4 regions of the Psychrobacillus sp. FSL K6-1415 genome follow, and region 1 is predicted to be linked to each of the others. Evidence: riboswitches for the same ligand, from Rfam matches in the RefSeq annotation. Region 1 holds a riboswitch; each other region holds the start of a gene.
What was found. A riboswitch is a leader RNA that binds a small molecule or an ion and turns the genes downstream of it on or off. The one in region 1 is predicted to bind S-adenosylmethionine.
Positions count from the first base shown of each region.

Region 2: linked by a shared signal. The riboswitch ahead of MKY60_RS08855 (MetQ/NlpA family ABC transporter substrate-binding protein) and the one ahead of MKY60_RS14145 (methionine ABC transporter ATP-binding protein) in region 1 are both predicted to bind S-adenosylmethionine.
Region 3: linked by a shared signal. The riboswitch ahead of metA (homoserine O-acetyltransferase MetA) and the one ahead of MKY60_RS14145 (methionine ABC transporter ATP-binding protein) in region 1 are both predicted to bind S-adenosylmethionine.
Region 4: linked by a shared signal. The riboswitch ahead of mtnK (S-methyl-5-thioribose kinase) and the one ahead of MKY60_RS14145 (methionine ABC transporter ATP-binding protein) in region 1 are both predicted to bind S-adenosylmethionine.

Region 1 is NZ_JBBOOQ010000001.1:2,961,516-2,969,319, reverse strand. It holds gene MKY60_RS14180 (3-hydroxyacyl-CoA dehydrogenase/enoyl-CoA hydratase family protein) at 1-68, shown strand, start outside; gene MKY60_RS14175 (acetyl-CoA C-acetyltransferase) at 98-1,273, shown strand; gene MKY60_RS14170 (acyl-CoA dehydrogenase family protein) at 1,299-3,080, shown strand; gene MKY60_RS14165 (arsenate reductase family protein) at 4,251-4,613, shown strand; gene gcvH (glycine cleavage system protein GcvH) at 4,687-5,067, shown strand; gene MKY60_RS14155 (toprim domain-containing protein) at 5,142-5,492, shown strand; gene MKY60_RS14150 (thioredoxin family protein) at 5,504-5,824, shown strand; SAM riboswitch class I at 5,860-5,964, shown strand; gene MKY60_RS14145 (methionine ABC transporter ATP-binding protein) at 6,174-7,199, shown strand; gene MKY60_RS14140 (methionine ABC transporter permease) at 7,192-7,804, shown strand, end outside.
Region 2 is NZ_JBBOOQ010000001.1:1,897,955-1,905,758, reverse strand. It holds gene MKY60_RS08875 (PaaI family thioesterase) at 1-168, opposite strand, end outside; gene MKY60_RS08870 (carbon-nitrogen family hydrolase) at 238-1,014, opposite strand; gene MKY60_RS08865 (pyridoxal phosphate-dependent aminotransferase) at 1,100-2,263, shown strand; gene MKY60_RS08860 (PPC domain-containing DNA-binding protein) at 2,298-2,804, opposite strand; SAM riboswitch class I at 2,958-3,073, shown strand; gene MKY60_RS08855 (MetQ/NlpA family ABC transporter substrate-binding protein) at 3,166-3,987, shown strand; gene MKY60_RS08850 (methionine ABC transporter ATP-binding protein) at 4,045-5,070, shown strand; gene MKY60_RS08845 (methionine ABC transporter permease) at 5,063-5,734, shown strand; gene MKY60_RS08840 (enoyl-CoA hydratase/isomerase family protein) at 5,749-6,525, shown strand; gene MKY60_RS08835 (alpha-hydroxy-acid oxidizing protein) at 6,538-7,674, shown strand; gene MKY60_RS08830 (CaiB/BaiF CoA transferase family protein) at 7,702-7,804, shown strand, end outside.
Region 3 is NZ_JBBOOQ010000001.1:1,995,205-2,003,008, forward strand. It holds gene abc-f (ribosomal protection-like ABC-F family protein) at 1-145, shown strand, start outside; gene MKY60_RS09330 (methyl-accepting chemotaxis protein) at 472-2,478, shown strand; SAM riboswitch class I at 2,544-2,651, shown strand; gene metA (homoserine O-acetyltransferase MetA) at 2,727-3,635, shown strand; gene MKY60_RS09340 (hypothetical protein) at 3,657-3,887, shown strand; gene MKY60_RS09345 (LysM peptidoglycan-binding domain-containing protein) at 4,062-5,576, opposite strand; gene MKY60_RS09350 (hypothetical protein) at 6,121-7,362, opposite strand; gene MKY60_RS09355 (DUF1572 family protein) at 7,556-7,804, shown strand, end outside.
Region 4 is NZ_JBBOOQ010000001.1:4,171,347-4,179,150, reverse strand. It holds gene MKY60_RS20625 (amino acid ABC transporter permease) at 1-346, shown strand, start outside; gene MKY60_RS20620 (amino acid ABC transporter ATP-binding protein) at 365-1,099, shown strand; gene MKY60_RS20615 (hypothetical protein) at 1,123-1,848, shown strand; gene MKY60_RS20610 (1,2-dihydroxy-3-keto-5-methylthiopentene dioxygenase) at 1,947-2,480, opposite strand; gene MKY60_RS20605 (methylthioribulose 1-phosphate dehydratase) at 2,496-3,110, opposite strand; gene MKY60_RS20600 (2-hydroxy-3-keto-5-methylthiopentenyl-1-phosphate phosphatase) at 3,107-3,772, opposite strand; gene mtnW (2,3-diketo-5-methylthiopentyl-1-phosphate enolase) at 3,774-4,991, opposite strand; SAM riboswitch class I at 5,104-5,208, opposite strand; SAM riboswitch class I at 5,365-5,521, shown strand; gene mtnK (S-methyl-5-thioribose kinase) at 5,597-6,805, shown strand; gene mtnA (S-methyl-5-thioribose-1-phosphate isomerase) at 6,783-7,804, shown strand, end outside.

The DNA.
Region 1 (7,804 bases):
TTGCTGATCCAAAATCTCAAGCAAGAATGCAACACATGCTAGTGAAAGGCAAACCATTACGCAACTAATCTTGCATAAAGGTAAAGGAGGAAAACTCATGCGTGAAGCAGTCATAGTAGCAGGGGCAAGAACACCAGTAGGTAAAGCGAAAAAAGGATCACTAGCAACAGTGCGTCCAGATGATTTTGGGGCACTAGTTGTAAAAGAAACATTACTAAGAGCTGGCGGTTATGATGGTCCGATAGATGATTTTATATTAGGATGTGCAATGCCAGAAGCAGAGCAAGGGATGAACGTTGCTCGTAATATTGGTGCATTAGCAGGTCTACCAGATACAACACCAGCGATTACAGTAAACCGTTTCTGTTCATCTGGTCTACAATCAATTGCATACGGAGCAGAACGTATTATGTTAGGTCACGCCGAAGCGATAATCGCTGGTGGGGTGGAGTCAATGAGTATGGTTCCAATGATGGGTAATACGATTCGTCCGAACGCACATCTAGCACAAACAGCCCCTCAATACTACATGGGAATGGGCCACACAGCTGAACAAGTGGCAACTAAGTATAGTATTAGTCGTGAAGATCAGGATGCATTTGCAGTAAGATCACATGAACGAGCAGCAGCCGCAATTGCAGCAGGAAAGTTCAATGATGATATTGTCCCAGTAGAAGTTATAAAGCATTTTGTTGACGAAAACAATAAAGCACAGCAGAAGAAATTCATGTTTGAAATGGATGAAGGTGTACGTGTAGGAACTACAGTAGAAACACTTGCTAAATTACGTCCTGCATTCAATGTTCGCGGATCAGTAACAGCAGGAAATGCTTCACAAACTTCAGATGGAGCAGGTGCTGTATTAATCATGGATCGAGAAGTTGCAGAAGCACAGGGATTAAAGCCGCTTGCGAAATTCCGTTCATTTGCAGTTGGGGGAGTACCACCAGAGGTAATGGGAATCGGACCAATTGTAGCGGTACCAAAAGCATTAAAACTTGCAGGATTATCAATCGAAGACATTGATCTTTGGGAAATCAATGAAGCATTTGCTTCTCAATCTATTCAAGTTGTTCGTCACTTAGGTATAGATATGGAAAAGGTGAATGTAAACGGTGGGGCAATTGCATTAGGCCATCCACTTGGAGCTACGGGAACTATCTTATCATTGAAAATGATGAGTGAATTGAGACGTCAAGGAAAGCAATTTGGAGTTGTTACAATGTGTATCGGTGGTGGAATGGGAGCTGCTGGAGTGTTCGAATTACTTTAAAAAAAATAAACTAGGGGGAATATACATGAACGAATTAAAAGATGCAATTAAAGGCGGAGCATTTTTAGTTGAAGACTTAGACGCAAACCGCATATTTACACCAGAGGATTTTAATGATGAGCAAAAGATGATTGCGAAAACGACGGAAGAGTATGTTAAAAATTCGGTACTTCCAGTAGTAGAAAACTTGGAACATCATGAATTTGACCACTCTGTACGTTTATTAAAAGAAGCGGGAGACCTTGGCTTACTTGCAGCTGATATTCCTGAAGAGTACGGCGGAATTGGCTTAGACAAAGTTTCCTCTGCACTGATTGCAGAAAAAATGTCTGTAGCTGGTGGTTTTTCTATAACACACGGTGCTCATGTAGGAATTGGTACATTACCAATCGTTCTTTTTGGTAATGAAGAGCAGAAACAAAAATATCTTCCAAACTCAGCATCAGGTGAAAAAATTTCTGCCTATGCATTAACTGAGCCAGGTTCAGGGTCAGATGCATTAGGAGCAAAAACTACTGCAAAATTAAATGCAGAAGGTACACACTATGTATTAAACGGTGAAAAACAATGGATTACAAATGCTGGATTTGCAGATGTATTTGTTGTTTACGCTAAAGTAGATGGAGACAAATTCACTGCATTTATCGTAGAAAAAACATTCCCTGGAGTTTCTGTTGGGGCAGAAGAGAAGAAAATGGGGATTAAGTCTTCTTCTACTCGTACACTAATCCTAGAGGACGCTCAAGTTCCTGTAGAAAACCTATTAGGGGAAATCGGTCGCGGTCATATTATCGCATTCAATATTTTAAATATTGGTCGTTATAAATTAGGGGTAGGTACAATTGGTGGATCTAAACGAGCATTAGAATTAGCAATTTCTTATACAAATCAACGTCAACAATTTAAGACACCGATCTCTTCCTTTAATTTAACGAAAAACAAACTGGCTACTATGGCATCTAAATTGTATGCAACTGAAAGTTTAATATACCGTACTGTTGGATATTTTGAAGAGCGTATGAGTCAATTGAGTGCAGAAGAACAAAAAGACGGCAAAGCAATTGCTGCTTCAATCGCTGAATATGCAATTGAATGTTCTATCAACAAAGTAGTAGGATCTGAGGTTCTAGATTATATCGTTGATGAAGCTGTTCAATTACATGGTGGTTATGGATTTATGCAAGAGTATGAAGTAGAGCGTATTTACCGAGATTCGCGTATTAACCGTATTTTCGAAGGAACAAATGAAATTAACCGCCTAATCGTTCCAGGAACATTCCTGAAAAAAGCGATGAAAGGTGAATTACCACTCCTTCAAAAGGCTCAAGGCTTACAAGAAGAGCTATTAATGATGATGCCAGAAGAGGTTGGTACGGAAGCTCTTGCACAAGAAAAGGTATTAGTAGCTAATGCGAAGAAAATTGGTATTCTAGTTGCTGGTCTTGCTGCACAACGATTTGGTACAAAACTAGAGGCAGAACAAGAAGTACTAGTGAACATCGCTAACATAGCAAATAACTTATTTGCAATGGAATCAGCAGTTCTACGTACAGAAAAAGCAATTGGGCGTGATGGAGAAGAAAAAGCAGCACAAAAACTTCTTTATACACAAATCTTCACACAAGAAGCTTTTATTGAAATCGAACAGGCAGCAAAAGAGACACTTATTGCATCTGTAGATGGAGATAATCAACGTATGATGATTTCCGCTTTACGTAAATTAACACGCTACACACCATACAATGTTATTGAGAAAAAACGAGAAGCATCCGTTAAACTAATCGAAGCAGAAAAATACGTTCTTTAATCAAATAAACGAAAAAGCCGATTCTAGTAGATCGGCTTTTTTATTTATCCCTAATAATAATAATAATACAGTTGATTTTCGTTGCAAGCGGACGCTTTCCGCAGGCGAGGCCGAGCCTCCTCGGGACAATGGGATTCCGTTCACAAATTAACGACACACGATGTATTAAATCTTTCGTATTTATGAATCCTCCCTGTGGGTCTCGACTTTCTCGCTTATCCTGCTGGAGTCGCCGCTTTCCACTACAATCAATTAAGTGTGTAGTCATTATTCATCAATTAAAATCAAGCCTTTATGAAAAACACGTTAAATATGCAGGGGCATCTAAAGACACTATCAATTGCAGTCGACAAATTGAGTGGAAAGCAACTATTAGTCATTCAATTCTACAAATTTTGGCTGTGAATGAGTAATGAAATTTAGTAAAATTATCCACTCCGCGTGTAAAAGGTAAAAGTCCGCAAGTAAATATAGGCCTAGAGCAAGTAAATCGTTTACGACCGCAAGTAAGCCACAGAAATGAGCGAGTAAACAATAGGTGAGAGCAAGTAAAGATAAATTAAGACCAAATCATTCATTAGATATAAGGATATTTATGCATCTTGAGTATATAAAATCAGTCTTCCTGTTGATATAGAATACAGAGGATTGCATGCAATGTAGAGGCTCTGGATTTGTTATCAAAAATTTTTAATTAGGGCATTTCTTATGGATTTCTTCAACTAATAAAAAAGTATACGACATAAAAATAGACGGTATCTATCGTATAGAGTAGCGTTAGAGCCCCCGAAATTGTATCTTCGGGGGCCTGCTCCATGAATAGGAAAGTAGCTTTTCTCTAGTTATCCAAAAATGCACTAACGTGTTTCTAGAAGTTGTAGAAGAGCGACGGACAGATAAGCGCCATAAAATTACCAAAAAAATGATGCTGGTTGGTTGTGACGGACGTCACAACCAACCAGCATCACTAAAAATTCAATCGGCAATAATATAGCAACAAGTTAGTCCAGAGCATTTCGGAAACGTTGGAAACAGGTTTTGAATTTAAAGGGTGGGCATTTTTTTTGAGTCTTAATTTCTTAATTCGAGGTTGAATCCTTAGTCACCGTTCAAAATGATTGCTCATCTCTTACAATATTATGTATGATAAAAAGAAAAAGGTGGTACAACATGACTATTCAATATTATGGCTATCCTAAATGTACAACGTGTAGAAAAGCGAGCAAATGGTTAAAGGACAATGATATAGAATACATAGACAACCATATAGCTGAAAATCCTCCAACTAAAGATTTGCTTCAAAAAATGTTCGAAGTAAGTGGCTTAGAACTCAAAAAATTCTTTAATACTTCTGGTATGAAATATCGAGAACTTGGTCTAAAAGACAAGCTTCCAACGATGTCAGAAGATGAGCAATTAGCCTTGCTTGCTTCTGATGGAATGCTTATTAAACGTCCAGTTGTTTTTGATGGTGAAAAATTAACGCTAGGCTTCAAGGAACAACAGTTTGAGGATGTTTGGAAGACTTCTTAAAGTCACTTGTTTTTACTATAAAAATATGTGAATATAGTAGATGAATGTATTATTAATGGAGAGGGGTATATATATGAACGCACCTAAAGATTTAAAATACTCAGCAGAGCACGAATGGGTAAAGACTGAAGGCGGAAATATCCGTATCGGTATTACTGAATTTGCACAATCAGAGCTTGGAGATATCGTGTTTGTCGAGCTTCCACAAGTCGGAGATGATATTAAAGCAGGAGATCCATTTGGTAGTGTAGAGTCTGTAAAAACTGTCTCTGAACTGTATGCACCAATAAGCGGTAAAGTAGTAGATGTAAATACAGAATTAGAAGATAACCCTGAATATGTAAACGAATCCCCTTATGAAAATGCATGGATGATTGTTGTAGAGCCAGCTGATGTAACGGAAGTCGATGGTTTACTTTCTCCAGAAAAATACGAAGAATTAATTTCAGAATAATTATGAAAACGCCGCTTAATGTCGGCGTTTTTTTCATATAATATTGGAAAGGGCATAGTTGGGAGAGATGCTGAATGGCTATTGTCTTTAGTGAAAAAATAATTATAGTTGAGGGAAGATCAGATAAATTAAAGCTTTTAAAATTACTTGATGAATCAACAGAAATTATTTGTACAAACGGAACGATATCCAATGTAAAGCTAGAAGAGATTTTAAGTCCTTACGACGGTATTCCTATTTATGCGTTTTTAGATGCGGATAGATCAGGCGAGCAAATTCGCTCCATCGTCAGGAAAGAATACCCTGAAGCTATTCATCTATATACCAATCCAATGTATTGTGAAGTGGCGACTACACCGTTCAAAGTTTTGGCATCCATATTAAAAAGTGTTAATATAAAAGTGAAAAGACAATATTTACTTTAGGATGATGTAATGTGAATGAATGGACACTTGAACAGTGGAACGACCATAAGAACAGTGGTCAGCTTACAATGTTCTATATTTATACACCCTTATGTGGAACATGCCAAGTTGCAAGTAAGATGATGCAAGTTGTACAAGAGATGATGCCTTTTTCAATTGGCCAAGCAAATATTAACTATCTAGAGAATTTTGCAATGGATTATCATATTGAAAGCGTGCCATGCCTGATAATCGCTAAAGGTGGAACTGTATATAAAAAGATATATGCATTTCAATCAGTTCCATTTATATTAGAGACAATAAAAAGTATTGACGAGCAAGTAGTCGTGTGATAACATTCGATATACCAACAAATTAAATAGTGTTACTCTTATTAAGAGTGGTGGAGGGAAGTGCCCTATGAAGCCCGGCAACCGTCATGTAAATGAAATGGTGCCAAATCACGCAAAGCTGTTGCTTTGGGAAATGAGAGAATGGATGAACGTTATTAAAATAAATAACTTAAAACCCTTCTGCTCTTTTGCAGGAGGGTTTTTTTAGATAGAAATGGGAAGTATATGTATTTACATAGTAACTGTTGACGCATTGAGTAGTTTTAAAATGCAGGATTAAAAATTCATACAATATTTCTTGAAGATAGATAGACAATTGAGCATTTCGTAGAAAGGTGGCAAGTTTCCCATGATTAGTTTAAATAATGTTTCGAAAAAATTTAGCACGAAACAAGGTACAATCGTTGCAGTTGAAGAGGTGAATCTTGACATAAAGAAAGGTGAAATTTTCGGCATCATTGGATACAGTGGTGCAGGAAAGAGTACACTTATTCGATTATTGAATGGATTAGAAAAGCCAACTTCGGGTCAAATTATCGTCAACAATCAAGATATTACTAAGATAAATGAAGTGAAGCTTCGTCAAGTAAGACAAAAGGTAAGTATGATTTTCCAACACTTTAATCTGTTATGGTCAAGAACGGTTGCGGAAAATATTGCTTTTCCATTAGAAATTGCTGGTGTTCCACAAGCACAACGTTCTTCGAGAGTAGAGGAACTAATTGATTTAGTTGGTTTAGAAGGTCGCGGACATTATTATCCTTCACAGTTATCAGGAGGACAAAAACAACGTGTCGGAATTGCGCGGGCATTAGCCAATCGTCCAGAAGTGCTTCTCTGTGATGAAGCAACCTCTGCGTTAGACCCAGAAACTACAGACTCAATTTTAGACTTATTAGTTAGTATCAATGAAAAATTAGGGCTGACAATTGTATTGATTACCCACGAGATGCAGGTTATTCAAAAGATTTGCGGTCGTGTTGCAGTAATGGAAAAAGGTCATGTAGTAGAAGAAGGAAAAGTACTAGATGTATTCCAAAACCCGCAACAACCTATTACGAAACGTTTTGTCTCGCAAGTAAGTGATTCCAATAAAGCAATACAAACAATACAGCATTTAAAAGAGCTATATCCAAATGGCAAGCTGATAAAGCTAGTATTTGTTGGAGAGCAAACAGAACAACCAATATTGTCGAGACTTATTAAGCAATTTGATTTAGAAGTCAATATTGTCCAAGGTAATATTTCGCATACACAAAATGGCGCATTTGGTACCTTAATCCTTCAACTAGAAGGAGATGCATTATTGGTGGATGAGGCCATCCGCTATATACATGAACAAAAAGTAAATACAGAGGTGATCAACAATGATTAATGATTTATTTCCTAATGTTGATTGGCCAAAAATGTGGGAAGCAACCGTTGAAACATTATATATGACTGCAGTATCTACTATACTGACAGCAATTATTGGGCTAGTGCTCGGTCTTTTACTTTTCTTAACTAGTCCTCATCAAGCATGGGCGAACAAGTTAGCGAACTGGTTAACAGGAGCTTTCGTTAATATATTCCGTTCCATTCCATTTATTATTTTGATTATTTTATTAATCCCATTAACGAAGTTTTTAGTTGGAACAATGCGTGGGCCAAATGCTGCATTCCCAGCTTTAGTTATTGGAGCTGCTCCATTTTACGCTCGTATGGTGTTGATAGCTCTACGAGAAATTGATAAAGGAGTACTAGAAGCAGCTAAATCGATGGGCGCTAAAACTTCTACTGTTATTTGGAAGGTTCTATTGCCAGAATCTATGCCCGCATTAGTATCAGGTATTACGGTTACGGGGATTTCACTAGTTGGTTATACAGCTATGGCCGGTATTATCGGTGCTGGGGGACTAGGAACGCTAGCATTCTTAGATGGATTCCAAAGAGGTAGAACAGATGTAACACTTGTTGCCACAATACTAATATTAATCATGG
Region 2 (7,804 bases), 1.1 Mb from region 1:
ACCAGGTATCGCTATATGCCCTTCCTTCGGTTCATAAATAGTTACTGTTTGCTCTCCATCCCATACTGTACGAAAGTGATGCCCTTCTTTGTTCATTCTCCCACAACCATAGCACCAAGCAAAATCCTCCGGGTACTCATCTTGAATCGCGCGAATTATTTCTACCATTTTAATTCCCCCTTTAGAAAACCATACAAAAAAGCTATCTGTACGTCAATACAGATAGCACTATATCTTTTAATATAGGTCCACTCTACGGTCTTTAAAAACCGGAATCCTTTTTCTTACTTCTTCCACATCATCCATGTTTACATCTACTAAACCTATTGTTTCTTCATCAGCTCCAACCCAAAGAACCTCGCCCCATGGTGCGATTACCATCGAATTTCCGTTAAATGAATTGTTAGGATCTTCTCCGACCCGGTTTACTGCAACGATGAAACATTGATTTTCAATCGCCCGAGCTTGTAATAATATTTTCCAATGATCAACTCTAGTAGCCGGCCATTGAGCAGGTACAAAAATAATTTTCGCTCCTGCCAATGAATGGGCACGGAACCACTCTGGAAAACGCAAATCATAACAGATAACGCCACCCATTTCGACATCATTCAGCGTGAAGATATTTTTGCTTGTTCCTGCCTCTAAGTATAGATGCTCATCCATTAATTTAAACAAATGCGCTTTATCATATTCAGCAATCAGCTCTCCAATATTATTTACTACGTACATCGTATTAAAGAAATGATTGTTTTTTTTTGTTGAAACGGAGCCTCCAATAATATGAATATGTAACTCACTAGCTAACCGAGTTAGGAGATTTTTAGTTTCTTCTCCGTTTATATCAGCTGTTACTTCAAGGTTTGTTAAGTCATAACCAGTATTCCACATTTCAGGCAGTACGACGATTTCTGCATTTAACATCGCTGCTTTCCGAATCTTTTCTTCTACTTTTCTAAAATTTTCTTTTGGGTTACCAAAAGCTATATTTAATTGGACACATGCAATTCTCATTTTTGACACCCCTATAGACATAATAATAAAAAGGTTATAAGATTTGACTAACAAATGCAACTTATTAGAAAACGAGGTTACGAACATGGAATTTTCAAACCGTTTAAAAAATCTACCTTCACAGTTTTTTGCTACACTAGTAAAAAAAGTTGGAGACGCAGTTTTAGAAGGTAGAGATGTGATTAATCTTGGACAAGGTAATCCTGATCAGCCTACTCCTGAGCATATTGTACAAGCACTGCAGGAAGCGGCAGCCAATCCATTAAACCACAAGTATAGTCCATTTCGTGGAACTGGAGAATTTAAAAAAGCGGCAGCCAATTTCTATAAACGAGAATATAATGTTGACATTGACCCTGAAACTGAAGTAGCGATATTATTTGGCACTAAAATTGGCTTAGTAGAGCTCCCGTTGGCACTGATGAATGAAAATGATTTAATGCTACTTCCTGACCCAGGCTATCCTGATTATTTATCTGGGGTAGGACTTGCTAATGTAGCGTTTGACACGATGCCATTACTCAAGGAAAATAATTTCCTTCCTGATTACAGTTCCTTAACAGAGGAGCAAAAACAAAAAGCTAAACTTATGTACTTAAATTATCCAAATAACCCCACTGGCGCTATCGCTAATTTAGACTTTTTCCAAGAAACTGTTTCGTTGGCAAAAGAAAAGGACATTGCCATTGTCCATGATTTTGCATATGGTGGAATAGGTTTTGATGGAGAGAAGCCAATTAGTTTCTTACAAGCTGATGGTGCAAAAGACGTAGGTATTGAAATGTACACATTGTCCAAAACGTATAATATGGCTGGCTGGAGAGTTGGTTTTGCTGTTGGGAACGCTAAAATTATTGAAGCTATAAATATAATTCAAGACCACTTATTTGTTAGTCTCTTCCCTGCCGTACAGGATGCTGCAACGGTTGCACTCAATAATAGTCAAGAATGTGTAAAGGAATTAGTGGATTTATATGAGGGCAGACGAAATGCTCTTATTGAATCTTGTAACAGTATTGGTTGGCAGGTGAATGCACCAAAAGGTTCCTTTTTCGCATGGTTACCTGTTCCCGATAATTTTACAAGTGAAGCTTTTGCTGATTTACTTTTGAACGAAGCCGATGTAGCAGTTGCTGCTGGTAATGGGTTTGGTGGATACGGCGAAGGGTATGTTCGCGTGGGTTTATTAGTGGATGAAGTTCGATTAAGAGAAGCAATTACACGCATTGGAAAGCTTAATTTATTTTAAAAAAGTGCAGCCCATTAATATAGGGCTGCAATTTTCATTTATGTAGATGATTAGGTTTTTCTTTATTCGTTTCTACAGGATAAAACTGATTAGCTCCTGTTTCTTCGTCAAACTGTCTCTTAAACTCCATATCAACAGTTTCTGCCAACACTAGGTCTACTGTAATAACAGGATTTTCACCTTTAATAAAATGACCACCAAAAATATTGCCATTTTGGTCACATATTGTACCGTGGAAATGCGTTTCAAATTGATCATCTCTTTGGCATACAACTCCTGTACCCTGCAAGAACTCAATTGGCCCCTCTTTCACAACAAGATTATTGTATCCTACACCTATAGGGGAATCTTCATTTGGTACTAAATACACAAATCCACATCTTTGAAAACTACCAAAACAACTAAGAATTGTAGCGGATTGAATTCCATTTACTTTACACAATTCCTCTATCCCTTCCAGCAGATCAGTTCCATAAACTAAACGTGCGCTCACTATCTTCCCTAGCTGCCCTACAGCATAATTTGCTCTAATTTTTGACAACGCTTACACACTCCCTATGTATAATTATTTATTGTTATTAAACATAAACTAATTCGAATGATATATGCAACTATAAAAAAAGTCTGTTGACTTTAATAATTTGATGTAGTAAATTATATTTTATGAACTGTTGGAAAACTTAATAGCTGATATCTCTTATCAAGAGTAGCTGAGGGACTGGCCCTATGAAGCTCGGCAACCATCCATATATTTTTTGTATATGGAAAGGTGCTAAATCCTGCAAAACATTTTGTTTTGATAGATAAGAGAGGACAAACGTATGTATGCGCCTCTCTTTCTACTGGAAGAGAGGCTTTTATATTTATACAACGTTCTTAATAATTATTCGGAGGAATGACAAATGAAAAAGATTGGTTTTTTATTATCAACGGTATTATTAACTGGAACTCTTGCAGCTTGTGGGTCTGACGCTGCGTCAGAAGCTAAAGCAATCAATGAAGACAAAATAGTAGTAGGAGTAACTGCCGGACCACATGAACAAATTGTAGAAGTAGCTGCAGAAGTGGCAGCTAAAGATGGTTTAGAAGTAGAACTTAAAGTATTCTCTGATTATATTCTACCTAACACTGCATTATCAGAAGGTGATTTAGATGCGAATAGCTATCAACACGAACCTTTCCTAGACACGTTTAACGAGGATCACAGTACTGACTTAGTACCAGTAGGAAAAACAATTTTAAATCCAATGGGTGTATATTCAGAAAAATATAAGTCAATTGATGATCTACCAGACGGTGCAACTTTTGGTTTGCCAAATGATCCAACGAATGGCGCGCGTGCACTATACATTTTAGAAGAACATGGCTACATCAAAATTAAAGAAGACAAAAGAGAAACAGCTAGTATTTATGACATTGAAGAAAATCCAAAAAACCTGGAATTTATTGAACTAGAAGCTGCTCAAATACCAAAACAATTAAGTGAAGTAGATGCAGCTGCCATTAATACGAACTTTGCACTTGAAGCAGGAATTAGCCCAAAAGAGGACTCTATATTATTAGAATCTTCTAACTCACCTTATGTAAACTTTGTGGTTGTTCGTGCGGAAAATAAAGATGATCCAACGATTCAAAAATTTGTAAAAGCATATCAATCGGAAGAAGTACGAAAGTTTATCGAAGAAGAGTTTAAAGGTTCTGTATTAGCTAGCTGGGACGAATAATGGACTTGAAAACGTTACCGACTTCGGTAGCGTTTTCTTTAGAAAGGAAGATAGTAAATGATTGAGTTAGAAAATGTATCGAAAGAATTTAAAAGCAAGAGTGGAATAGTAAAGGCAGTAAACCAAGTAAATATTCAGGTAAATAAAGGAGAAATTCATGGAGTCATTGGATATAGCGGTGCTGGTAAAAGTACACTGATTCGATGCGTAAATTTACTCGAACAGCCAACGGAAGGCAAAGTTTTTATTAACGGTGTTGAACTTACTTCCCTTCCCCTCCCTAAATTGCGTGAAACCCGCAATAAAATTGGCATGATATTTCAAGGATTTAATCTATTAAAAACAGCAACTGTTTATGATAATATCGCCATTCCACTTAAGCTACTTGGATATAATAAAGCGCAAGTAAAAAAACGAGTGGATCAATATTTAGAAATAGTTGGATTAACTGACAAGCATACAAACTATCCAAACCAGTTATCTGGTGGCCAAAAGCAGCGTGTTGCAATTGCCCGTGCACTAGCGCAGGAACCCGAAGTATTGCTTAGTGATGAAGCAACAAGCGCACTGGACCCAGAAACTACTGATTCCATATTAGATTTGCTTCTAAAGATAAATCGAGAATTAGGTATTACTATACTTTTAATCACGCATGAAATGAATGTCATTCAAAAAATTTGTGATCATGTATATGTCATGGAAAATGGAGAAATTGTTGAACAAAATACAGCTATTAATCTATTTACTAACCCTACACACCCTACAACTAAAAAGTTTTTAAATACAATAAGTCAGCGTAATTTATCCACTTCTTTAATTTCTCAGTTAAATGTTACGGGTGCAGTCACTCGCTTAACATTTGTCGGAGAAAGCACTGGAAAACCTTTATTAGCTGAAGTAAGTCAAAAATTTAATGTCCAACCGAACATATTAACTGCCAATATTATCGAACTTAAAAATGGCATTGTCGGAAATATAGTGGTCCATTTAATTGGCGACAAGGACCAGGTTAGAAATGCTATACACTATTTAGATTCTCAAGGTGTAGCAACGGAAGAACTGGAGGGACAGTCTCATGAGTAGAATCGATCAATTTATAGAACAATGGCTACCGATTATTGGTGAGTCTGTTGTACAAACATTTCAAATGGTGGGTATCTCCCTATTTTTCTCTGTATTAATCGGGATTCCATTAGGTATTTTAATCGTCCTGACTAGACCTGGCCAGGCATTAGAAAACAAATTTATATATCAAATTACTAATTTAATCATAAATATTGTACGTTCTGTTCCCTTTATCATTTTACTATTTTTCATAATTCCTTTTACAAGATTAATAGTTGGAACAACTATTGGAGTTCAAGGCGTTATCGTGCCATTAGTAATTTATACAGCACCATATATTGCTAGACTAATGGAATCTGCTCTTTTGGAAGTGGAAAATGGTGTCATTGAGGCTTATACCGCTATGGGTATTAGTACACGCGCAATCATTTGGAATGTCTTACTTCGAGAAGCTCGACCTTCTATCGTTTTAGGATTAACCATTTCAACGGTCAGCTTAATCGGTGCTACAGCAATGGCAGGTATGGTTGGTGCAGGTGGTTTAGGTGACTTGGCATATCGTTTCGGACATTTACGTTATGAAGTTGATGTAATGTATGCAACAGTAGTAATTTTAATCATCCTAGTACAAAGTATTCAATCTATCGGAAATCGTATTGCAGCAAATATTAAAAAAGACTAGCAGGAGGCGAACTTATGACGAATCTTTTATATGTGGAACGAAGTGGATCAATCGCAACACTTGTATTTAACAGAGTGGATAAGAAAAACTCTTTCTCCCTTGCTATGTTCAAAAAGCTCGGTGAAACATTAAATGATTTAGAGAATGATCAGCAAGTTAAATTGTTAATCCTTAAAGGTGCAGATGAAACTGCTTTCTCCTCTGGTGCAGATATAACAGAGTTTCTAGAAAATCGCTTTTCTGCCCAAAAAGCAAAGGATTATAATGATGCAACACTTGAATCAATTGAAAAATTATATCGTTTCCCCAAACCTACTATTGCCCTTATTAAGACATTAGCAATTGGGGGTGGATTAGAACTTGCTAATTCCTGTGACTTCCGATTCGCATCTTCTGGTAGTAAGCTTGGTATAACCGCTGCAAACATCGGCATTATTTATAACCTTGTAAGTACAAAACGATTAGTTAACCTTATCGGAATTACAAAAACAAAGGAATTATTGTATACTGCAAAACTAATCACAGCAGAAGAAGGAAAAGAAATTGGCTTAGTTGACTATATTTATCCGATGGAAGAGATAGAGGAAAAGTGTCATGAGTTCGCTCATCAAATTATCCATAAGTCTTCCGTTGCAAATAACGGTATTAAACAAGTAATTCAAGCAATTATTGATGGTGATAAGGAAGAAACAAAACAAATTGAAGAACTTATCTTAGATTCTTTCAGCTCCGATGACTATAAAGAAGGCATCCAAGCATTCTTAGAAAAAAGAAAACCAAATTTTACATAAGAGGTGTTTCATATGTCCACGAATGATCTATTATTAAAAAATATTGGAGCAAACTCCCATTATCCTATTAACTTTGCAGAATTAGAAGAAGGAGCAAAACAAATATTAGAACCCGGTCCATTCGGATACATTCGTTCCTCTGCTGGTGGTGAAGAAACATATAAAAAAAATACAGAATCTTTTTTTAAGTATTCTATCATCCCACGTTTTTTAACGGATGTATCTACTTTAAATACAGAAGTCACGATTCTAGGCCATACATATCCCCACCCCCTTCTCATTGCTCCCGTCGGGGTGAATAAAATTGCACATGAAGATGGCGAATTAGCGGTATCTAAAGCTGCAGCAAAATTCGGATTTTCTTATATTCAAAGTACGGTATCCAGCTATTCTATTGAAGAAATTGCAGCCGAAACAAATGGTAGTTCTAAATGGTTCCAATTATATTGGTCTTCTCAAAATAAAGAAGTTTCCTTTAATATGGTAAAAAGAGCAGAAGCAGCGGGCTATGAAGCAATTGTATTAACAATAGATACTACGATGCTTGGCTGGCGAGAGGAAGATATTCGCAATCAATACTCTCCGTTGAAACACGGATTCGGACAAGGAAATTATGCATCAGATCCAGTATTCATGGCTTCACTTAGCGATCATTCTCAAGAGACTATCGTAAATAATATTCTAGAAAATATCTACCACCCTACTTTAAATTGGATGAATATTTCTGAGTTACGCGAGCATACAACTCTACCAATTCTAATAAAAGGAATACTTCACCCAGAGGACGCTAAACTTGCTGTTGAAAAAGGGATGGATGGAATAATCGTCTCGAATCATGGAGGACGCCAATTAGATGGTGTTATTGCTAGCATAGATGCCCTCCCAGAAGTCATCCGAGTAGTAAACGGGAGAATTCCTGTTTTATTTGATAGTGGAATTAGAAGAGGATCAGATGCAGTAAAGGCTTTAGCACTTGGAGCCACTGCAGTCTGTATTGGTCGCCCCGTCATATGGGGATTAGCTACTGGGGGCCAAATCGGTGTGGAACGTGTATTAGAGAACTTCCTACAGGAGTTTAGAGTTTCGATTTCGTTAAGTGGTGCTCGTAATTTAGAGGAAGTTAAAAATCTTCAGCTATTAAAAGATTAACGGAAAATATAAGGTGGTAGATAGACGATGGAACAAGCATTAAAAGGTATGAAGGTACTCGATTTATCGCAGGTTCTCGCTGGACCCTATTGCACAATGGTTTTAGCGGATATGGGTGCTGAAGTTATTA
Region 3 (7,804 bases), 970 kb from region 1:
AATTTCTTGTTTGGAAAGTGAAATTTCATATTTAAAAGAAAATGCAAAAATAGAAACTGATTGGGGAATTTATGAAAAGCTTATCGAATCTATTCAAGCAAAAGAAGAACAACTTGAAATCTTATTGGAGGAATGGATTGGTTAGGAAGTATTAGAATTACTTATAATGATTATGACCACCTTTTAAGAAGGTGGTCTCTTTTGTGAGATTTCAAGTCAGGTATCTCAAATTGGAAGATTTATTTTTAGTTCCTTTATTTTCATTAATAATATGTTTGAAATCATCATCTGCAGAAAATATGATAGAAAGGTAAATAAGAAGGTATTTCACCGAAATTTGTTTTTTTGAAGAGTAAGTTATTTTTCATGCATTAATATTCTCTCATTGTGCCGATATAATAGTATAAATATACTTATATATGGAATATTCATATCGGAGCATATTCAATACATAGAGAAGGAAGATGAGTAATGCGTAAATCTATAAAGTGGAAAATAATTATTGCTGTTATGGCTCTAATTATTGTAAGTATGGCACCATTAATAACCATTAGTACGAACACTATTAGTAAAAAGACGGAAAAAGACTTAATTGATCAAAGCCAAGTTATAGTTCAAGAAATGTCAACATCAATTCAGAATTATTTAGCTACATATGAAAAAGGGCTTATTCAATTATCAACTTCAAATGATATTGTAGATTTTCATAATAGTGCTAAAGCAACTGATGGAGTTTTAGCCAAGAAATTAGAGAAACAATTAGATACTAAATTTAATGAATTTGTTTCATTATATGACGCTGTAGCTTCAGTCTACATAGCTTTACCTGATAAATCGATTGAAATTATCCCAGAAGCAGACCTAGGAGCAGATTTTGATCCTACTTCAAGGGAATGGTATTTAAATGCAGTTTCAAATAAAGACAGTTTCAGCTGGTCTAAACCTTTTGTAGATGCTTCTACTGGAGAATATGCAATTTCTGGTGCAAAAGCTGTTATTAGAGATGGCCAAGTGGTTGGTGTATTAGCCATTGATATTCTATTATCCAAATTAACAGAAACGTTAGCAAACAATGAGTTAGGTTATGAAGGTTATCCAATTATTGTGGATGCAGATGGTAATGCTATAGTTCATCCCACTTTATTTGGTGAAAACATATCTGAGAATTCATCAGTTAAAAAAATGCTATCTAGTTCCTTGGAAAGTGGAAATGTGACTGACGGAACGGAGAGTACTAATACAATTACTGTATTTACAACTATACCAGAATTGGATTGGAAAATAGGAGCTGTTTATGAGGAAAATAAGATAAACCAAACAGCAGACAGTATACGTACAATGATAATAATAATTGTTTTAGCCATTGAGGCAATCATATTTATCGTATTATATTTCATGATTAGCGCTATTTTAAAACCAATCGGCCAACTAAAAAAATTAATGGATTCTATTGCTGATGGAGATTTAACTGTACAAGCGAATATAAGGTCTAAGGACGAAATTGGTCAACTTGCTACAAACTTCAACAAAATGTCTAGCAGTATGAATGGAATTATTCAGGTTGTAAAAGAGTCCGCAAATAATGTGCAGTCAAATTCTGAAAATTTAAGTGCTGTAGCTGAAGAAACAAATGCTTCTGCGGAACAAGTGTCATTAGCTGTTAGTGAAATTGCAGAAGGTGCATCTAAATCAGCAGAAGATGCTGGTGAAGTAACAGAGAGTTCCGTGCACTTAAGCGAGCAAATCAATCTCATTAACGAAAAATCAATAACGATGACTGATATAGCTACTAAAGCAAATTTAATGAATACAAATGGTCAAAACCAAATGAGTGAATTGAAAACTTCTTTCCAAAACTGGGAGTCTAATCTTACCTCCATGTCTACATTGTTTACAACTTTAGAAGTTAGAGTAAAAGCGATTGGCAGTGTTATGGAAACCATTATGGAAATCTCATCACAAACAAATCTCCTCGCACTGAATGCAAGTATTGAAGCGGCCCGTGCAGGTGAGCATGGAAAGGGCTTTGCGGTCGTTGCGGATGAGGTGCGAAAGCTTGCAGAACAATCTGCTAAAGCCACAGAGGAAGTAAAACAAACTATTACGGAGCTACAAAGTGAATCCCATATTGTAGGGGAGCAAATGACAGACACCATCAAAACATTCCGTGAACAAGGTTCTGTTGTAACTGATACTGAGTTAACATTTAGTGAAATATCAATATTGATGAATAGTTTACAAACATCTATTGATGCAGTTTCAGCAGAAATTGAACAGGTTTCCAACTATAAAGATCAGGTAGTAGATACTATTCAAGTGATGGCTGCAACTTCAGAACAAACCGCAGCAGCCTGTGAAGAAGTGAGTGCGTCTTCTGATGAGCAGTTACGAGCGATTCAGTCGGTTGCTGCAGCATCTGAGACCTTAACAGAGCTTAGTGATAAACTTGCGGAAGCAGTGAATCGTTTCAAAGTTTAAAAGAAGTTGAATTATTGGAAAACACATGTTAATATTCTTTAATAAAGAACAATATAATTTAATAACTCTTATCAAGAGAAGCAGAGGGACATGGCCCGTTGAAGCTTCAGCAACCTCTGATTTATCAGAAAGGTGCTAACTCCTACAAGATATAATTTCTTGAAAGATAAGAATCGAGAGCAAAACGTTCACCCTCTTTTCTTATATAAAGGAAAAGAGGGTTTTTAAATTTAAGGGGGAGTACTATTTTGCCGATAAATATACCTAAACAATTACCAGCAGCTGAACTTCTTAAAAAAGAGAAAATATTTATCATGGATACCGATCGAGCAATAACTCAAGATATACGTCCATTAAACATAATTATTTTGAATCTTATGCCTGAAAAGGAGAAAACCGAACTTCAATTGTTACGATTATTAGGGAATACATCCCTCCAAGTAAATGTGACTTTTTTACATATGGCAACACATGATTCCAAAAATGTTAGTAAAACTCATTTAGATACTTTCTATACGACTTTTGAGGATATCAAACACAGAAAATTTGATGGAATGATTATTACAGGTGCTCCAATTGAGCATTTACCATTCGAAGATGTTAATTATTGGCCTGAAATGACTGAAATAATGGAATGGTCCAAAACGCATGTGACCTCTGTTCTTCATATTTGTTGGGGAGCGCAGGCAGCGCTTTATCATCATTATAGTATTGGTAAATTCGACCTACCCAAAAAATGTTTTGGTGTATTTAGTCATCGGTTATCCGATCCAACCATTCAATTAGTACGAGGATTTAATGATGAATTTTATGCACCTGTATCTCGTTACACTGCTGTGTTATACGACGAGATTAAACAAGACCCTCGACTGATATTGCTTTCCAATTCGGAAGATGCAGGTGTTTTCCTAGTAATATCTAAAGATAAAAAGCATATTATGATTACTGGTCACTTAGAGTATGATGCAACAACACTTGCAGATGAATACCAAAGAGATATATCAAAAGGTGTGGAGATTGATGTTCCAGAAAATTATTTTCCAAACAATGATCCATCACAAAAGCCAATGAACTCATGGCGGTCACATACACATTTGCTATTTTCCAATTGGTTGAATTATTATGTTTACCAAGAAACACCTTATGAATGGGAATAACTTTACAAAGTTGGTGTAGCTATGAATATTAGGTGGAAAAGAGAAGAAATAATTTTTGAAACATTGTATGAAGCCGATGTTTGGGCCGATTCTTTAGCAAATGAAATTTACGGAAGAATTTACGATGGATATATAACCTCAGACTACAAAATTGCTTATTCTCTTGCTTTTAGATTAGCTTCGATAGACACATTTAGAGTCAATACTCAGCAGGATGGATTAAATATATATAAAGTATGGGTGACTACCTAATCTGAAAAATAAGATTCAGGATTGAAGATGAGAGGGTAAGGTTCTCAGTCAACTCATAATTTAGAGAAAGACTGGGTACTTTTACTTTTAGTGGAAAATTAAAACAACCTGAGTTCATCTAAATATGGACTCAGGTTGAAAATTGTTATTAAATTTTAGGGTTTCACACTCCATTTACTTGTTGAAATGGTATATATTCCAAATATCAGGTGTTTCAGAGCCGATATACCAAGCAGCTGCTCCACCTAAGTTAAATTGGTTAGCAAGGTCAATACGAAGTTTGATAGATTGTTTATCCTCTACCCATATTTGGTGCTTATCCCCGTTTGCAGTAAATTCCACATAATTTTGCTGGGTATTTTGATCCCAAACTTTTATAAGATTTTTTGAAGAGATAATTTGTTCAACCTCACCCATTGTACGGTCGATACTTTTCACTTTTTTTGTCGTTAAATTAGTAATCCATTCTCTTGTGTAGAAAGGTACCGCCAAGATAATCTTGTGAGATGGTACGTCTTCCAGTAACAGTTCAATACCTTCTTGAACCCATGGCATAGAAGCTACAGACCCCGCTATTGGACTACCTCCCCAATGCTCATCATACCCCATCATAATGATATAGTCAGCAACCTGACCTAACGCATAACGGTCTATACTGCCAGACCAAAAAGGATCCTTGTTTTCGCGAGTAACGTCTACAGATACTTTAATTCCGTGTGGATGAAGAGCGTTTTTAAGTTCGGTTACGAAGCGGATAAAATCTTGCTTGTTTTTCGGATCGATGTTTTCAAAGTCCACATTTATTCCATCGCTTTTTGTTTGAACTAAAGAATTTTTAAGCGTTGACACTAATTTTTTGCGTTTTTCAGGATTACTTAATACCAAGTCAGTTAAAACTGGGTCGAATTTATTTCCAATTAGGGGCCAAACTTTCTTGCCTTTGTTATGTGCATCTTTCAGATAATTTGTGTCAGCTGTAATTAAAACAAAATTACCTGTGTTGTTTAAAGTATACCATCTTGGTGACACCACATTTAAATTAGAGTGCTTCAATTGTTGTGAATAATTTTGCGAACTTCCGTTATACTTCCATCCCATTACGATTCGTTGCTGGTTCGTTTGTTTTAAAAGTGATTTATTAACCCAGCCTTTTTTATCACCCAACAACTGAATTTGTACGTAATAATCGGGAATGTTTAATTTTTGACCGACAATTAGGTTTGAAGATTGTAGTCTGTTCAACTTAGTTAAATCATTTATAGTTACATTGAATTTTTCAGAAATCTTCCATAAAGTATCACCATTTATAACAGTATATAGTGTATGTGTTTGTGGAATTATTAATTTCTGTCCAATTCGAATTTCTGCTGAAGATAGCTTATTTGTCTCTTGAAGTGCACTAAGTGGAATCCCGTATTGGTTTGAAATTTTCCATAATGTATTTCCAGGACTTACAGTATGCACTATAACGGTAGATGAGTCTCCTGATGCAGTAGATAGGACAGGGAATTCTTCTCCTTTTTTTAAAGTGGTGATAACAGTCGAACCTTGTTTTGGTAAACTTAATACGCTAACGTTATCTATTTGAACAGTCCCCACTGTAAGTGAACTACCAGTGGCTGTACTTTGTATAGGGTGAGAGCTTAGAAATAAGACAAATATAATAAAAATAGGAAGTACTTTTTTCACTTAAACCCATTCTCCTCTAGTTTGAAAGTAGTATTATAACTTTCATATATTACTATGTTTATAAATTAATAGATACAGGTACTTTGTGGTAAGTTCACCAATACAAAATGGGCGACAATAAGAAATGCTTATTAACATGCGGAATCTGTGAAATGCCCACAAAAAAAGCCAACTTCCAAATAAGTTGGCTTTCAGCTTGAAGACAAAAGTATTTTTATAAACTGCTATGAGTAATAATAAATATCTTTAAAGAGGTTGCTTTATCTAAATAAAAGTATTTATAGTGGAAACCTTTAAGGAGTTGTTTATAAGGCAAGGACCACCACGAAGACTCCTGTTGGAACAACTTGACCAATGTCTTTGCGACGAGTAACCGCAGGAGCATATGTTTTCACCGTGACGAGGAGGCTGAAGCCAAGCCCACGGAAAGCGAAGTGGTGGTCCTTGCAGATTTTAGTATACAACTCTATGCACCAAAAATTGAGTTTCTCTACAGTCTGAAAGCCAACTTCCAAATAAGTTGGTTTTTACTTTTTCCTATATATTAACTACGTTGGTCAGATATGGTTGCATTATTATTAGCTGCACTAAGAGCTTGAAGATTATCATATGGTGGTCCAGTAGTTGTACCGGCAAATAATACGATATCAAACTCATTCATTGGAATACCCCATGAGTTGCCCACAAAAGTAGTGAAAGCTCTGTCTACTAAGAAAGCGCCTTTTGTGTTATATACTACATTATTATCTATCTCGCCAGTTACATTTGGATTAATGTATATCCCGGTTCGTAATGAATAAAACGTATTTCCCTCAACGACAATGTTTATCCCGCCTTGTGATACTACTGCCCGGTTTACAACCCAGTTTGACATTGGCAATGCTTGTGGTGGACCAAATATCGTATTATTTAATAAGTTTGTATTTGTACCACCAATTTGGATGAATTCCTTTGCATATGGAATATCACTAGTTATTGTTAGACCGTTAATTGTAGTATCAGTTGCAGTAATTAATAAGGCTATAATATCTGCTTGAAGAAGAAGAGTTGTTCCAGGTTCTCCTAATAAGGTTATTCCCATTTTGTTAACTAAAATTTGGGAAGTGATTGGATATGTGCCACTTAAAATATGCACGGTTCCTCCAGGATTAACAGCTGCAACTCCATCGGTAATAGTTCCAAAAGGATTTGCAATACTCCCATCTCCTCCAACTGCTCCTGCACTTACGTAAATATTGTTTGGATCAACAAGCTCATTTATTGCTGCATCTAGGGATGCTTGGACACTTGCAATGGAAGGGTAACCCCCAACAGGTCTAGTATTTAGCAATACTCCTGCTACCTCATCTCTCTGAGCTTCAGAAAGAGCGTTATAAGCTGTTAAATTTAGCCCCAAACTAGGATCTTCAATTGCTGCCCTTATTTCTGCTAATGTTTGAGCATCATTAACCGCGTCCAGAAATATATTGGAACCAGATAATACATAATCTGTTTGTACTTGTGAAATAGTTATTGTGTCATTTGTATTAAGAAGATTGTCTAACTCACTCATTTGAGCTGTTACAAATTTTACTGAACTGAAAAGATCACCTTCATAAATTGTAAAGATTGTTAGTCCATTTAAAAATATATTTGTGTCGCTACCATAGGTAACACTCTCTGTTTCACCAGGCTCTAGTGTAAATGTTACGGTTCCATCCTGGTTGTACGGGAATTCTCCTTCACGAACAAAGAGTGTAATTTGAAATGCTGCTAATGTGTTATTGATAAATATTTTTTCTGCCATTCAATTTCCTCCTTTCTTTTACTAGTATGAATACTAGAATTAGTAGAAAGACAAATTCTCTTTCTCTATTGCATAATATGGAAATTGATAAATTATGAATAGGCCATCTAATTTATGTTCATTGAATATTCAAGGATATATATAGTTTTTCTGAATATTTACTTTATAATAAAAAGAAAAGGAGTGGATTATTTTGAACGATATTTCTTCTATACACATTGATTTTATGCGAGTAGTTAGGAATAAGTTTTTAGATTTGATGAAGGATACAGAAAAAGCAGTTGTTCAGATGGAAGAAGATAAGCTATTTTGGACACCAAATAATCATTCCAATAGTGTAGAGGTAATCATTAAGCATTTGAGTGGAAATCTGGTTTCACGATGGACAGACTTTTTGACGACAGATGGTGAAAAAACTACTAGAAATCGGGACAAAGAATTT
Region 4 (7,804 bases), 1.2 Mb from region 1:
TATGAATCACTTCCAAACAATGTGGAGTGTTGTTTTACCTCAAGTCATCCGAAATATACTGCCAGCAACAGGCAACCAATTTATCATTAATATTAAAGATACATCGGTATTAAATGTGATCGGTGTTACGGAACTATATTTTCAAGCAAAAACAGTTGCAGGAATAAGCTTTAAGTATTTTGAACCGTTCTTTATAGCATGTATTTTATATTTCGTCATGACTTTTACAGTAACATTAATATTACGTTATATAGAAAGAAAACTAGATGGACCAGAAAACTATAGCATGATTGGACAACCACCACCGCAACTTATGTTAACAAAAAGTAATACTAATATAGATTAAACGAAGGAGGAGAAATCTATGCAAAATGTCATCGAAGTTCAACATTTAAGTAAATCCTTCGGAAATCATGAGGTTTTAAAAGATATAGATTTTTCAGTGAACAAAGGAGAGGTTGTTTGCATCATTGGTTCCTCTGGATCGGGAAAGTCTACTTTACTTCGTTGTATAAATTTGTTAGAAAAGCCTAGTGGAGGGCAAATCATCTATCATGGAGAGAATATTTTAGATGAAAAACACGATATCCATGCTTACAGAAAAAAGTTAGGAATGGTTTTCCAACAATTTAACTTATTCAACAACCATAACGTGCTGAGCAACTGTATGGTTGGACAAGTAAAAGTGTTAAAACGCTCTAAAGAAGATGCCGAAAAAATTGCTTTAAAATACTTAAAAGTAGTTGGAATGGATCATTATGTAAACGCTAAACCTAAGCAATTATCGGGTGGTCAAAAGCAACGTGTTGCGATAGCGAGAGCGCTATCGATGGAACCAGATGTTATGTTATTTGATGAGCCAACTTCCGCACTTGATCCAGAAATGGTTGGAGAGGTGCTTAAGGTGATGAAAGAGTTAGCGGGCACAGGACTTACTATGTTAATAGTTACACATGAAATGGAGTTTGCTAAAGAAGTTGCTGATCGAGTTGTTTTTATGGATAAAGGAGTAATTGCTGAGGAAGGAACGCCTGAACAAATCTTTAACAATCCAAAGGAAGATCGAACAAAGGCTTTCTTAAAACGAACATTAAGCTAACAACAGCATGGGGGAATCGATAGGTGAACCTTTTCAATCTGATTAAAAAAGATCAGGAATACTGGCTTGTGGATCAACTAAAAGTATCTTATGTTCCAAACATTGATTACTTAATTGCATTTGATAAAATATTAGCAGAGTGGAAAGAAGAAAAAGTAGCATATTTATCACTATTAATAGATGAAGAGAATGAGGACTGGATCTTCAAGCGTCGGTTTAAAAAAGTGTCTTCTATTGTAGAATACACAAAGACATTGGAAGGACCATTTATAAGTTCTGGTAGCTTTCAAGTACAATCTCTTTCCGATAGTCATATGACTGATTTGGCTTTTGCTACATTGTACGATTCATGTAGGAGTGGTTCAGCTAACAAAAATAATATATTTACTATCAATCAAATAATGGAATCACTTGAAAGTGAAATAGGTGTTAAGTGGCGAGACCATTGCTTTATCTTTTCTCAAAATGCAATGAACTACGGTATTAGTATTCCACATATTGAACAAGGGACTACTGATGAGGGAAGAATGTTTTACTTTGGGGTTGTACCAGAACAACGATGCAAAGGATACGGAACGATATTTCATGCTATTTCATTAGAACTCTTGAAAAATTTTGGTGCGAAGGTATATGTGGGAAGCACAGATACAAATAACAAGCCCATGAGACGTATTTTTGAGGCTAATGGATGTATATTACGAGATATAAAAGGAATTTACCGAATAGACATAAAAAAGTGGAATTCATAAAATGAGTCCACTTTTTTTGTTTTAGAAAGAAATAGCCGCAGAAGCAGTAATTGACTACCTTATCGTTATTCATTTATTCCTAGGGTAAGTAGGTATTTTTATTGTTCTACTACTTCATCTTGGTAAACTGGAACCCATCCCTCTGTTGTTACAAAAATGCGAACAGCAACAACTTTACGATCCTCAGATAATGTGAAGTAGTGTGTAATATTCTCGGGCACAGATATCAAATCACCAGGTGAAAGATGAACTTCAAAGTAGCGTTCATCCTTGCCTTGTATGATGAAGATACCGTGACCACTTACAATATAACGAACTTCATCGTCGGTATGAAGGTGCTTTCGTTCGAAATTTTTTAACAGTTCGTCTAGGTTAGGGTTTGAGTCAGATAGAGAAATAATATCGGCGGACTGGTACCCGCGACGAGTTGAGATGTCGTCTATTTCACTTTTGAAAGCTTTTAGAATCTCTTGCTTTTCATCGTCGTCTAAGTTAAATTTTTCACGAAGGTTTTCTGGTAACTTGTCTATATCCCAATGTTCATAAATTACTTCCTGACTTTCTAAAAATGCTTCTACCTCGTTTTGTGCTTCAATTGTTTCACTTGTTTCTTGGATTTTAATAATAGCCATCAAGAATCTTCCTTTCTATTTTAAGTGTATTTGGTGTAATGCTAATTGATACTGAAATAAAAACTCACAAGCTTCTAGTAATTTTTTTGCCTCAAACCCATCTTTTCCCCAAACAGTTATACCATGGTTACGAATAAGGATTACTCCTTTGTCAGCAGAAATATAAGTTGTAAACACTTCCGCAAGTTTGGGAATATGAGCGTAGTTAGGAATAATTGGTATGGAGAGTATTGCATCTTCTTCCCACATACCAAAAGCTTTAATGAGTTCAATGCCTTGAAAATCTACTGAACCTTTATCACCGTACAACTCAGAGATAACGTTATTTGCAACTGTATGGATGTGAAGACTGCAAGCAGCATTTGTTTCTCGATATATTGCACAATGGAGTAATGTTTCAGCAGATGGTTTTAAAGGAGTATTTTCTACTGGTTTTCCAGTAGCATCAACAAGCAAAAAGTCTTCCGATGTCCTCTTTTTTTTATCTTTACCACTTGCAGTTACTAGAAACTCCATAGGATTATCACGTACTTTAATAGCGAGGTTTCCACTAGTTCCCATAAACCAATCTCTTGCAGCGAGTTCATCTTTTATGTCCGCAAGTTCATCCCATTTATCTTGTAATGTCATAATTTCACGCCTAACCTAGCGTTCATAATGTCTATCACATCGTGGAAGTTTTCAAAAGGTTCATAGGGAATATTTAATTCCTCACACTTTTCGATTAAGAAATCCCTTGCAATAATGATATCTCCTAATTTTGCCGCTTCTAAATCGGTAATGGAATCCCCAATTACAACACTCATAGCTTCTTGGTCAAGAAGTGTACGAATAATAGATGGTTTACAACAACCACATCCTTGGCTAGTACATTGTTCATCACAACTATGTGGAAACTCAATGTGAATTGTATCCTTAGAAAAATCGGATACATTACAATAAACTCCTGCAAATGGCCTGAAAGGTTCTAGTAGCTCATGGACGAAAAAGTCTATACCACCACTTACGATGTAAAGTGGGATGTTATGATTTTTTGTAAAAGATACAAATTCACTAAAACCATCGCGGATGACAGCCTGTTCAAGTACAAAAGAAATAATTTCATCTTTTGATTCAATAGGGAGGAGAGAGAACATCTTTGCTACACCATCTCGTATGGAAATACGTTGACTTAAAATATCCTCTTTAATTGGAGTCCATTCGGGTGGAGCGAATTTTTCCATGATTGCCATAATGTTATCTTGATTGGTTATAGTTCCATCGAAGTCACAAAAAACTACAAGTTTACTCATATTATAACCCCCATAATTCAAGTGCAGTTTTTAACTCACTATGTTGTTTTGCTGCCTGTACTAATGGAATTTCTTCTAAAACAGCTGTTACTGCCTGCCTAAAAGCCAAACCGCCCCCAGTTGCACCGGCTGGATGACCATGTATACCACCTCCAGCATTAATAATGCTATCGATTCCATAGTCATTCATTAAAAGGGGTACGAGACCCGGGTGAATGCCTGCAGATGGAACTGGAAAGCTTTGTTTAACTTTACTGGCTTTTGTTAGTTCTTCACCTAAAGAAAGAGCTATAGACTTTTCTAGTGCAACACTGCCATAAGGAGAAGGGAATAATGAAAAGTCTGCTCCTGCATAACGAGTAAGTTTTCCTAGAATAAGTGATGTTGAAACTCCATAATATGCTGAGGAAGTGAATGCTCCACTATAAGCTGGATGTGCCATAAGTGGCAATTGAATTTCATCGTCTTCTGCTAACATCTGAAGGGCATCTAATCCGTAAGTATGAACATTAAATAAAAGTGCATCTGCCCCAAGTTCTCGGGCTTTTTTGGCCTTATCTTTTAATTCAAATGTACGTCCTGATAAATTTACTGCATATAAAGTACGATGTCCTGTCTCTTCATACACCTGTCTCAATACTTCTCGTCCAGTAGCAATACGTGATTCAAAAGAAGTTAGTGGATTATCGAATAGGATTTCGTCATCTTTTACAAGGTCAACTCCACCATATGCCTGTTGTTTAAGTTGTTCTGCTAAATATTCTATGTCTCTTCCAATGACTCCTTTGAATATGCTCATGATTAGCGGACGTTCATAAACTCCTAATTTTTCTCGAACACCCTTAATGCCAAAGCGTGGTCCGGGGAAATGAGACAAAAGATTCGTATCGAATTCTAAATCTAATAACTTCACTTCACCGTCTAGGGATAGTTTGCCATAGACCGTTGTTAATATTGCTGGAATATCAGTAGAAAAATTTGCAGCAGGGTAGAATATTTTAATTTCTGCTTTTATTTTTTCAGGGTGAAAGGGGTGCTGGATATCCTTGGATTCGGTAACGGATATTACATTTCCTTTATGTTTTTTTAACTGTTCTTGTTCTAACAAAGCTAAGTCAGTCCAAGAACCAATAGTCAATCCAAGTGCAATATCTTCTGCCTTTTTTTCAAAAGAGCCAGATTTTCCATATAGTTGATAGTGCGCAGTGATTCCGCTCATTTTTTCACTCCTAACTAAAATAAATGCGCAAGCGCCTATGTAGCCCAGACTAGCGCTGACCAGATAACATAAAAAACCTCTTCAAATAAGAAGAGGTTAATAGTTTAACAACTTCTTATTTCTCAGCCTTTTGGCTGCAAGAATTAGCACCGTGTTCAAAAATGAATCGGTTGCCGGGTATCATAGGGCTTGTCCCTCCACCTGCTCTAAATAAGAAAAATATTCAGTTGATGTTTAATAAATTATATTGATTATTCCATGCAATAAAACTTCTGTCAACAAGAAAATTAAAAAGTATATATATTCAAAATACTGTTGACATAACTTTTTCTATTATGCTAGGATTCTAATCAAACATCATACTTGTACCGCACTCTTATCAAGAGCAGGCAGAGGGATAATGGCCCGATGACGCCCAGCAACCGACCGTAATACCGTTGTGAGACGGGGCGCTTTATGCGCCGGAATGTAAGATTCCGTAAGGCACGGTGCTAATTCCATCAGAAAGTTTACTTTCTGAGAGATAAGAGGTTCAGAATCTCTTATTCTTGGCCTCTTTCTTTTGGAAAGAGGTTTTTTATTTTGAGAATGAAAGGAAGAATTAAATGGCGGTAGTAGCGACAAAACAATATCAATCATTAACACCAGAATCTGCAATTTCTCTAGCAAGCGAATTATCTTTGTTCCCGAATACAGCTAAATTAACTTGCGAAGAAATTGGTGATGGAAATCTAAATTATGTTTTTCTTATAACAGATCAAACGAGTGGCAGTGGAGTTATTATTAAACAGGCCTTGCCCTATGCAAAAGTAATAGGGGAAAGCTGGCCGCTAACTCTAAAAAGGGCAAAAATTGAAGCTAGTGCCTTAAAAAGACATGGAGAATATGCTGCCGATCTAGTTCCAAAAGTCTATGAAACGGATGAAAATTTAGCTATCACAGTCATGGAAGATTTATCTCATCTCACAATCGTACGTGAAGGATTGATAAAAGGTGAGTCCTACCCTAAATTATCGACAGATATAGGGAACTACCTAGCTCTAACACTTTATCATACTTCTGATTTTGCTCTTCACCCCTTTGAGAAAAAAGCGCTTGTAATAGAATTTTCAAATCCGGAATTGTGTAAGATCACAGAGGATTTAATCTTTACCGATCCTTTTTTTGACCATGAAACAAATGACTTTGAACCTGCATTACAAGTCGAAGTAGAAGCAATCTGGAACAACAAATTATTAAAGCTTGAAGTGGCAAAATTAAAAAGAAGTTTTTTAACCGAAGCGGAAGCCTTGCTGCACGGAGATCTCCATACAGGAAGTGTTTTTGCGAGTGAAGTAGAAACTAAAGTGATCGATCCAGAGTTTGCTTTTTACGGTCCTATTGGTTTTGATATAGGATTGTTTTTAGCAAATTTAATAGTCCAATCTATTACCAGAGAAGGCAAACAACGTGATGTCATACATGGTCATATACGAAACACTTGGACCACTTTTTCTACTAAATTTGCAGGTTTTTTGGAACTGAGTGAATTCGATTCATTTAAAGATATAGAGGGATACAAAGCATTTTTGCTAGAAAAAATATTCCATGATTCACTAGGATTCGCAGGCTGTGAGCTTATTCGTAGAACAATTGGACTCGCACATGTGAAAGACTTGGACAATATTGAAAACGAAAAGAAACGAATTTTACTAAAAAAACAAACTCTAAAAACTGGAGAAAGATTAATAGTGAGTCGTCAAGAAATAGACTCAATAGATGCAGTAATTGAGTTGCTAGGAGAAATTATTTATGAGTATTCCATTATCGATTAAGTGGGATGGTAAGCAGTTAGTAGTCTTAGATCAACAGAAACTTCCTCATGAAATTGTCTATATAAAACTTGAAGCACTCAAAGATGTTTACGAGGCGATTATTACCTTGAAAGTTCGTGGTGCCCCTGCCATTGGTATTACGGCAGCATATGGATTAGCTATTGAGGCCCAGGGCTATAAAACAAATTCGATGATAGATTTTCTAGCATTACTAAAAAAAGATGCAACATATTTGGGTGAATCCCGGCCAACTGCTGTCAACTTAGTTTGGGCACTTGACCGTTTGTTGAAAATAGTGAGTTTAGTAGATAGTGTTTCGGATGCAAAGCAGATATTAATTGAAGAAGCAATTGTAATTCACAAAGAAGATGAGGAGTCCTGTCGGAATATTGGTGAATTTGGACTTTATTTACTAGGTGATAAAACCAAGGTAATGACCATTTGCAATGCGGGTTCTATTGCCACTGCAAAGTATGGTACTGCTTTAGCTCCGTTTCATCTAGGAAAGGAACTTGGCAAAGAGTTTGAAGTATTCGCATGTGAAACTAGACCTGTCTTTCAGGGGGGCAAGCTGACAGTGTGGGAGCTGCAGCAATCAGGAGTCGATGTGACACTTATAACTGATAGTATGGCTGCACACACAATAAGTGCAAAGGGAATAGAAGCAATTATTGTTGGTGCAGACCGGATAGCAAAAAATGGAGATACAGCAAACAAGATAGGAACTCTTAACTTAGCTATTCTTGCTTTCGTATATGGAATTCCATTTTATGTGGCAGCACCATCCTCTACATTTGATTTATCCATAAATAATGGAGTAGAAATTCCAATAGAAGAAAGGAAGGCAGAGGAGATTACACTTATTAACGGCAAGTCTATTGCTCTATCAAATACAAAAGTTTTCAATCCTGCTTTTGATGTGACACCAGCTAAATATATCACTGCCATTATAACGGAAAAAGGAATTATTTATCCAGATTATTGTGATAATATTTCCGC